Regions from separate parts of the Methylobacterium sp. CCH7-A2 genome, predicted to be linked through region 1. Evidence: riboswitches for the same ligand, from Rfam matches in the RefSeq annotation. Region 1 holds a riboswitch; the other holds the start of a gene.
What was found. A riboswitch is a leader RNA that binds a small molecule or an ion and turns the genes downstream of it on or off. The one in region 1 is predicted to bind cobalamin.
Positions count from the first base shown of each region.

Region 1 (4,463 bases):
GCGCGTCAGCGGATGGAGGTGCATGGAGGGTGTCCGTGCTGCTCGGCACGGCTGCAGGTCATGATCGCGGGGGATCAGCCTGCGCCGGCCTTGGTCCGGGGGCATGAAGGCCAGCGGGCATCCTGGCGGATGCGCGCGGGCGAAATCAGGCCACGGACGGCGGCGCGCGTGGTTTGGCCGGCGAACGGCCGGCGACATAGCCCTGCGGTGCGTCGAGATGGCGCGCGAAGGCCACGAGATCGACGGGGCGGTGGATGACCGGCAGGAAACTCGCGGCCGGCGCGGGCAGGCCGCCGCCCGTGAGGGCACAGCCGATCACGCAGCAGCTGGTCCGGTCATGCTGGGCTGCGCCCTGGTCGGACGCCGAGGGTGCCGGCATTTCGCCCGGCGCACAGAGCGCCAGAGCCAGCGACCGGTCGAGGCTCGTGCTCGCGGCATGGGCGCCGGAGGCCAGCCCGGTGAACAACGCCTGCAGCACGAGCAGATAGGCCGCGATGATCGCGACCCAACGGCGAGATGCTGCGCTCTGGCGGACTGCGGACAAGGACGGGTCTCCCGGCTCGCTTCCTAGCACCGGGGCGGCGTCTGTCAAAGAGGCGGGGCTGCGGCGGCTTGTCCACCGGGGCCGTTGACAACCGAGTAATGTTATACTGTAACAAAATTCGACGATCACTCCTGGGACTGCCCGCCATGACCGAGGCCCTGTTCATCGACCGCCGCCTGCCCGTGACCGTGCTTTCCGGCTTCCTCGGCGCCGGCAAGACGACCCTGCTGAACCACATTCTCAACAACCGCGAGGGCAAGCGCGTCGCGGTGATCGTCAACGACATGAGCGAGGTCAATATCGACGCCGACCTGGTGCGCGAGGGCGGGGCAGGGCTGTCGCAGACCGAAGAGAAGCTCGTCGAGATGAGCAATGGCTGCATCTGCTGCACGCTGCGCGACGATCTGCTGAGCGAGGTGCGCCGGCTCGCCGCCGAGAAGCGCTTCGACTACCTGCTGATCGAGGGCACGGGCATCGCCGAGCCCTTGCCGATCGCGGCGACCTTCTCCTTCCGCGACGAGGACGACCAGTCGCTGGACGATGTCGCGCGGCTCGACACGATGGTCACCGTCGTCGACGCGCTCAACCTGTTGGCCGATTACGACAGCCGCGACTTCCTGGCCGACCGCGGCGAGACGGCGGGCGAGGGCGATGGCCGCACGCTGGTCGATCTCCTGGTCGAGCAGATCGAGTTCGCCGACGTGGTCGTCATCAACAAGATAGGCGAGGCCACGCCCGAGCAGCGCGAGAAGGTGCGGCAGGTCGTACGCGGATTGAACGGCGATGCCCGGATCGTCGAGGCCGATTTCGGCCGCGTGCCGCTGGCCGCCGTGCTCGACACCAGGCTCTACAGCGAGGAACGCTCGCAGGAGCATCCGCTCTGGCACAAGGAACTGTTCGGCTTCAAGGATCACGTCCCGGAGACGGAGGAATACGGCATCCGCTCCTTCGTCTACCGGGCCCGCCGCCCGTTTAACCCGCGCAAGCTCTACGATCTCCTGGAGCAACGCCTGCCAGATGTGATCCGCGCCAAGGGCCATTTCTGGCTGGCGACGCGGCCGCGCTGGGTGGGGGAGTATTCGCTCGCCGGCCGCATCACCCGCACCGAGGGCATGGGCAGCTGGTGGGCGGCGGTGCCCAAGGAGCGCTGGCCGCGCTCGGAGGAATTCGTCTCGCTGATGCGCAGGCACTGGTCGCCGACCTGGGGCGACCGGCGCCAGGAACTGGTCTTCATCGGCACGCAGGCGATGGACGAGGCGGCCATCCGCGCGATGCTCGACGCCTGCCTTACCGGCAGCGCTGCAACCGGCATGACGCAGTCCCTCCTCGCGCTCGAGGATCCCTTCCCGGCCTGGGACCGGCAGGCCGCGTAAGCCATGCGCGATCTCGAAAAGACCGGGCGCTGCGCCGCGCCCGCGACCGCCTGCGACATTCTGTCTTGCGGCGCAGCATCCGGCATGCTCTTTTCGCCGCGTCGGTTCCCGAGAGGGATCAAAAGGGAATCCGGTGCGCGCCCGTCAGGGCGCAAATCCGGAGCTGCCCCCGCAACTGTCAGCGGCGAGCGACGTTCGATCATGCCACTGGGTTCGCCCGGGAAGGCCGGACGCAGCATCGACCCGCGAGCCAGGAGACCTGCCGACGTCGTGAAGCCAATCGACCGGGCGGGGTGCCCCGGAAGGAGCTCTGATGACGGTCGCTCTCCCGCGCGGGCTTGTCGCGCGTCCGGAACGCAACGGCGCCACAGCACCGACCGCTCCCCGCTCGCGGGAGCCCGGTGACGGATGCTGCAGGAATCAACCCTAGACGCCGCGCAAGCGGGTTCGAATTTCGGCCTCAAGGACGAGATTCGTGCCTATTGGTCGAAGCGCGCCGAGACCTTCGATCTCTCCTACGGCCATAAGATCCGCTCGCGCGGCGAACTCGACGCCTGGTCGCGGCTGATCGCGCGCCATGCGCCGATCGGACCGGGCGACCGCGTGCTCGAACTCGCCTCCGGCACCGGCGAGGTCACGCGGGTGCTGCTCGGCTTCGGCTGCAGCGTCGATGCCATCGATCTCTGCGAGCCGATGATCGAGCGGGCGAAGGCGAAACATCGTGGCTCCGCCGTGCGCTTTCATCTCGGCGATGCCGAGAACACGATGATGCCGGACGCCCGCTACGATCTGGTGATCTGCCGCCATCTGGTCTGGACCCTCCTCGATCCCCAGGCCGCGCTGGCCGACTGGCTGCGCGTGCTGAAGCCCGGCGGGGCCGTGGTCGTGATCGATGGCGACTGGGTCAACCGCTCGCGGCGCGCAAGGCTGCTCCAGCGCCTTTCGCAATGGCTGGATCGCCTGACCGGCGCGCCGCGCCTCTGGGACGAGCAGGCCCATCAGCGAATCATGCGCGGTGTCTTCTTCCGCGACGGGCTGAAGGCCCCCGCCCTGCAGGCGATGCTGCAGGCGGCGGGTTTCGCCGATATCCGCACCGGCCCTTTGACGGGCATCAAGCGCCGGCAATTCGCCGCCGCCTCCTGGAGCGAGCGACTGCGCCTGCTAGCCACCTATGACGACACCTTCATCCTGTCCGCCCGCAAACCTCGTTGAAGCCTGGTTCCCGGAGAGCCACCATGACGATCACCATCCTGACGCGCCGTCTGCTGCTCGCGACCGCCCTCGCTTGGCCTTTGGCCTCCCAGCCGATCTCCGCCCAGCAGGGCGAGCCGGTTCTGCGCGTCGTCGCGCCCTGGGAATACACCTCAAACGATCCGGCCGACACGGGCTTCATCCTCGCCCGCATGGGGATCGGCGAGACATTGGTCCAGGTGGAGCCGGAGGGGCAGCTCATCGGCGGAGTCGCGGAGAGCTGGCGTGTCTCCGAGGACAAGCTGAGCTGGCGCTTCAGAATCCGGGCGGGCGCCTCCTTTCACGACGGCAGCTCGGTCACGGCCGATGCCGTCGCCGACAGCCTGAAGACGTCCTTCCGGGGTGAAAGCCTCTCGGCCGTGCCGCTCGACACGATCACGGTCGAGGGCGACGAGATCGTCGTCCGCACGAAGACGCCTTTCAGCGTGCTGCCGGCTTTCCTCTGCGATTACGCCTCGATCGTGCTGGCGCCGTCCGCCTATGGGCCCGATGGCAAGGTGGTCAAGATCGTTGCCACCGGCCCCTACAAGTTGGTCTCGGTCGACGGCAAGACGACTCTGGAGCTGGAGCGCTTCGAGGGTTATGCGCGTGCCAAGCCCGCCATCGCGAAGGCGCGTTACACGGCCGTGGTCAATGGCGACACCCGCGCCAATATCGCGATCGCCGGCGATGCCGACCTCATCTATACCCTGGCGCCGGCAGCGATCCCGCGCATCGACGCGGCCGGGCAGACCAAGGTTGCGAGCCTCACCATCCCGCGCATCCGCGCCTTGTTCTTCGACAGCGGCCTGCCGCAATTCTCGGATAGGCGCGTGCGCCGGGCGATCGCGATGGGGATTGATCGCGACGGCATCGCCCGCGCGATCCTGCGCCATCCCGACTCGAGCGCGAGCCAGCTCCTGCCGCCGATCCTGTCGAACTGGCACCGATCCGATTTGCCGAAAGTCGCATTCGACCCCGCTGCTGCGCGCAAGCTGCTCGACGAGGCGGGCTGGTCCGCCGGCCCCGACGGGATCCGCTCCAAGGACGGCGTGCGACTGGCGGCGAAGCTCCTGACTCTCGCCAATCGCCCCGAGCTTCCGGTCATGGCCGCCGCGATCCAGGCGCAACTGAAGCAGATCGGCATGGATGTGGCGATCGAGGTCGGAGCGAGCGGAAGCGTTCCCGCCGCGATCAAGGACGGCACGATGCAGTTCACGCTCGTCGCCCGGACCTATGTCAACGTGCCCGAGCCGATCGCGACGGTCATCCCCGACTTCACCCGCGAACGTTCGTCCTGGGGCACGGTGCGCTGG
Region 1 covers NZ_LSKN01000282.1:20,963-25,425, reverse strand. Annotated here, with positions in the region: gene AX750_RS20850 (hypothetical protein) at 1-24, opposite strand, end outside; gene AX750_RS20845 (DUF2946 family protein) at 146-544, opposite strand; gene AX750_RS20840 (GTP-binding protein) at 691-1,917, shown strand; cobalamin riboswitch at 2,003-2,199, shown strand; gene AX750_RS20835 (class I SAM-dependent methyltransferase) at 2,326-3,129, shown strand; gene AX750_RS20830 (ABC transporter substrate-binding protein) at 3,153-4,463, shown strand, end outside.

Region 2 (4,463 bases), on a different contig from region 1:
TTGTCGTGCTCGACGGAGGCGTCCTGCGCGCGTTGCGCCGCGAGCGCCTCGGGGTCGTCGGCGAACTGCCCTTCGGCGACCGCCGGCCCATCCACCACTGCGATGACGCCGTCGACGGTGACGCGGGCGCGGATCGCCGGCCAGTTGAAGGCCTGGACCAGCGGCTTGGGCAAAGCCAGCCCCGAGGTCTCGATCAGGATATGCTGCGGCGGGTCGGCCCGGTTCAGCAGCTTTTCCAGCGCCGGCACGAAATCATCCGCCACCGTGCAGCAGATGCAGCCGTTCGGCAGCTCGACGACGTCCTCCTCGGTGCAGCCGGAAATGCCGCAGCCCTTGAGGAATTCGCCATCGAAGCCGAGATCGCCGAATTCGTTGACGAGGACCGCGAGCTTCTTGCCCTCGGCGTTTTCGAGCAGATGGCGCACCAGCGTCGTCTTTCCGGCGCCGAGGAAGCCGGTGATGATGGTGCAGGGGGTCTTTGTGAGAGAAGTCATCGGGAACCCGCGATCGGGAGGGGAGGAAGGCGCGCCACCACGCCCTTGCGGATCGCCTCGGCGCGCTCGCGCCAGGGCACGATGCCGTCCGGGGCTTCGCGGTACTGGCGCGCGAAGGTGAGCAGCGTCTCGACGCCCGTTGCCGGGTCGAGATCGCCATAGACATAGGTCCAGCGGCCCTCGCCGCTGAGCGCCACCGTGCAGGGGCGCTTGCAGACGGAAAGGCACTCGACCGTCTCGACGCTGATCGCCGCATCCCCGGCGGGGTCGAGCGCGTCGCGGAGGCCGGCGGCGAGAACGGCGCCGGGACGCGGCGCGTCGGGGTCGCCCCCGGCGGCGCGGCAGGTCGCGCAGACGAGGATGCGGATCGGCGCCGTGCCCGTTTCCGGGCGCGGCTGCGGCAGTTGCGTGCTCATGATCCGGCCGGAATCAGGCCGTCGCGGGCAGGGCCGCGATCAGGAAGACGAGGCCGACGCAGGCCATGGCGGCGGCCGCCGCGCGCACCGGCAGGGACAGGCGCGTCTCCGGCGAGAACAGCCGACGGACGACAAGGATCGTGCCGACGGTGATGGCGGCCTGGATCGCGACGAGCCCGATCAGATAGGCGCCGACCACGGCGGTCTCGGCACCGATGATCGATTCGGCGAGCGCATGGCCATGGGCGAAGCCGGCGGCGGCGAAGAGCGCGGCGAGGGCCGGCAGCGGCAGCGAGGGCCTGAGCACGCCGATGGCGCCGATCAGCACGAGGCTGCCGGCGACCAGGATCTCGCCGGCCGGCAGGTCGATGCTGTTCATATGGGCGAAGGCGCCCAGCCCCATGCCGACGATCCACAGCACCGGCAGCAGCAGGGCGCCCGACGCGTAGCGCGAGGCGACGAGGCCGACCGCGACCAGCGCGGCGAGATGATCGAGCCCGAGAATGGGGTGGCCGAGGCCGGACAGCAGCCCCTCCGTCAGCGTCGACGGCGTTTGGCCGCCCATCGGATGGTGGGCGAGCGCCGGGCTGCAGAGCAGGGCGGTGAAGGCGAGGGTCAGGCGGTTGCGCAGCGTCATGGTTCCGGTCTCCGTCAGAAGGCGGCCGATCTCGCGACCGGCCTCACGTTCCCAAGGACGGAGCCGCATGACTGTCGCCACGCGAACACAGCCGCCGTCGGAACACCCCGTCCGATGGGCCCATAGGAACACTGTCGACGGCAGGTCTCCTGGCTCGCGGGTCTGGTCATTCCACGCCGCCTTCCCGGGATCGCTCCCAGTGGCCGATGGCGCGGAACTCGCCGCTTACAGTTGCGGGGGCAGCCGCGGCATCGCACCGCGTTCCCTTTTCACCTCCTCGCGGAGGCACCGTCGGCGACGATCATTAGCCATGTGCGAGAGGCTGTGCAATGCAGGGCGTGCTTCGACCGGTCGTCGCGGGTCATCCCGGGCGACCGCAGGGAGACCCGGGATCCATTCCGGAACCTTTCCGACAGAGGCTCAGGCATGGATCCCGGCTCTCCGCTTCGCTTCGGCCGGGATGACGGAGAGGTGCGTTGCGGTGAATTCATCCTCAATCCCCCACCTCACCCTCGTCCTCGGCGGCGCCCGCTCGGGCAAGAGCCGCCATGCCGAAGCGCTGATCGAGGCGCTGCCGCCTCCCTGGGCCTATATCGCCACCGCCCAGGCCTGGGACGACGAGATGAAATCCCGCATCGCCGAGCACCGCGCCCGCCGGCCCGCGGACTGGATCACGCTCGACGCGCCGCTCGACCTGCCCGGCGCCATCCGCGGCCTGCCCGAGGGGCGCCCCGTGCTGGTCGACTGCCTGACGCTGTGGCTGACCAATCTGATCCTGGCCGAGCACGACACTGCCGCTGCCGGAAGCGCCCTGATCGAGACCTGCGCGCAGGCGACGGCGCCCATCGTCCTCGTCTCCAACGAGGTCGGGCTCGGCATCGTGCCCGACAATGCGCTGGCGCGGCGCTTCCGCGACGAGGCCGGCCGGCTGCACCAGGCGATTGCGGCAAGGGCCGGCCGCGTGGTCTTCATGGTCGCCGGCCTGCCGATGCTGGTGAAGTGAGCGGGCAGGTGAAGTGAGAACGCGATGACGAACGAGACCAACGAGGCCGCTCGCTACAAGGCGAAAATGGCAAAGCGCAAGGCGCTGCAGGACGCCGAGGTCGCCTCCAAGACGATCGAAAAGGGGCTGCTGATCGTCAACACCGGCCCCGGCAAGGGCAAGTCGACGGCCGCCTTCGGGCTGATGCTGCGCGCGCTCGGCCATGGCTGGCGCGTCGGCGTGGTGCAGTTCATCAAGGGCGCCTGGGAGACTGGCGAGCGCCGCGCGCTCGACGCCTTCGGCGAGCAGATCGCCTGGCACACCATGGGCGAAGGCTTCACCTGGGAAACGCAGGACAAGGCCCGCGACATCGCCGCCGCCACCCGCGCCTTCGACAAGGTCAAGGAACTGATGGCCGATGAGAGCATCCGCCTGATCGTGCTCGACGAGCTCAACATCGCGCTGCGCTACGACTATCTGCCGCTGGCCGAAGTCATCGCCACGCTGCAGGCGCGCCGCTCCGATCTCCACATCGTCGTCACCGGCCGCAACGCCAAGCCGGAGCTGATCGAGGCCGCCGACCTCGTGACCGAGATGACGCTGGTGAAGCACCATTTCACCGCGGGCGTGAAGGCGCAGGAGGGGATCGAGTTTTGAAGGGCACAGCCGCTGATCGACCCCGCGCCGTCATCCCGGACAAGCCGCTTCAGCGGCGCCGATCCGGGATCCATGCCTGAACCTTCGAGACCGGGCGTTCCGGAATGGATCCCGGATCTCCGCTCCGCTGCGTCCGGGATGGCCCCGTTCAACTGGCGCGATGAGAACAGCAATGTCAGAAAGATTTGCCAGGTAGGGCTCACACCCGCGACAGCGTAAGCGCGATCAGCGCGCCGCATCCCGCCAGCCCCCACAGCAACCCGCACGCTGTCCGATACAGCCGCAAGCCGCGCCGGATATCCGCCGCCGTCGCCTCGGCCCGGCCATCGCCCATCCAGCCATCCTCGACGACGACGTCGCCATAGATGCGCGGCCCCGCCAGCCTCAGTCCCAGCGCGCCCGCCATCGCCGCTTCCGGCCAGCCGGCATTGGGCGAGCGGTGGCGGCGCGCATCGCGGCGCAGGGCCCGCCAGGCGCCGGCGGCATCGGCATCGCGGTCGAGCGCGGCGGCCGCGACGATCAGCAGCGCCGTCAGCCGCGAGGCCGGCAGGTTGACGAGGTCGTCGAGCCGCGCCGAGGCCCAGCCGAAGGCGAGATGGCGCGGCGTCCTGTGGCCGATCATCGAATCGGCGGTGTTGATCGCCTTGTACAACGCGATACCCGGCAGGCCGGCGACGCCGAGCCAGAAGGCCGGCGCCACGACCCCGTCGGAGAAATTCTCCGACAGGCTCTCGATCGCCGCCCGCGAAACGCCGGCCTCGTCGAGGCTGTCGGGGTTGCGGCCGACGATCATCGACACCGCCTTGCGCCCCTCGGCGAGGCCTCCCGTCTCCAGCCCCTGGGCGACGGCCGCGACGTGTTCGTCAAGGCTGCGCTGTGCCAGCAGCGTCGAGGCGAGCAGCGCCAGCGGCAACAGCCCCGCCGGCCCCAGCAGACGGCAGAGAGCGCTCAGCGCCAGCGCCCCGGCCAGCGTCACCGCGAGCAGGACGAGGAGCGCGGCCACGCCCGCCGCCCTCCGGGCGGCGAAGCCGGCCATCTCCCGGTTCAGCCGGCGGTCGAGCCCGGCGATCAGCGCGCCAATCCAGGTGACGGGATGGCCGATCCGCGCATACAAGCGCTGCGGATAGCCGAACGCGGCCTCGATCGCGAGCGCGGCCAGCAGCAGAAGCAGTGTGTCGGGCCAGAGATCAGACAAAGCCATGGGCGAAACGACGGGGACCGGGGGCATCTGGCATGGCGGCGATCTCGGCCGGGCTCGGGCGCTGTTTCCGGCAGCG
Region 2 covers NZ_LSKN01000203.1:20,937-25,399, forward strand. Annotated here, with positions in the region: gene cobW (cobalamin biosynthesis protein CobW) at 1-494, opposite strand, end outside; gene AX750_RS15305 (DUF1636 domain-containing protein) at 491-910, opposite strand; gene AX750_RS15310 (HupE/UreJ family protein) at 924-1,547, opposite strand; cobalamin riboswitch at 1,669-1,855, opposite strand; gene cobU (bifunctional adenosylcobinamide kinase/adenosylcobinamide-phosphate guanylyltransferase) at 2,008-2,550, shown strand; gene cobO (cob(I)yrinic acid a,c-diamide adenosyltransferase) at 2,575-3,186, shown strand; gene cbiB (adenosylcobinamide-phosphate synthase CbiB) at 3,386-4,387, opposite strand; gene cobD (threonine-phosphate decarboxylase CobD) at 4,386-4,463, shown strand, end outside.
Region 2: linked by a shared signal. The riboswitch ahead of AX750_RS15310 (HupE/UreJ family protein) and the one ahead of AX750_RS20835 (class I SAM-dependent methyltransferase) in region 1 are both predicted to bind cobalamin.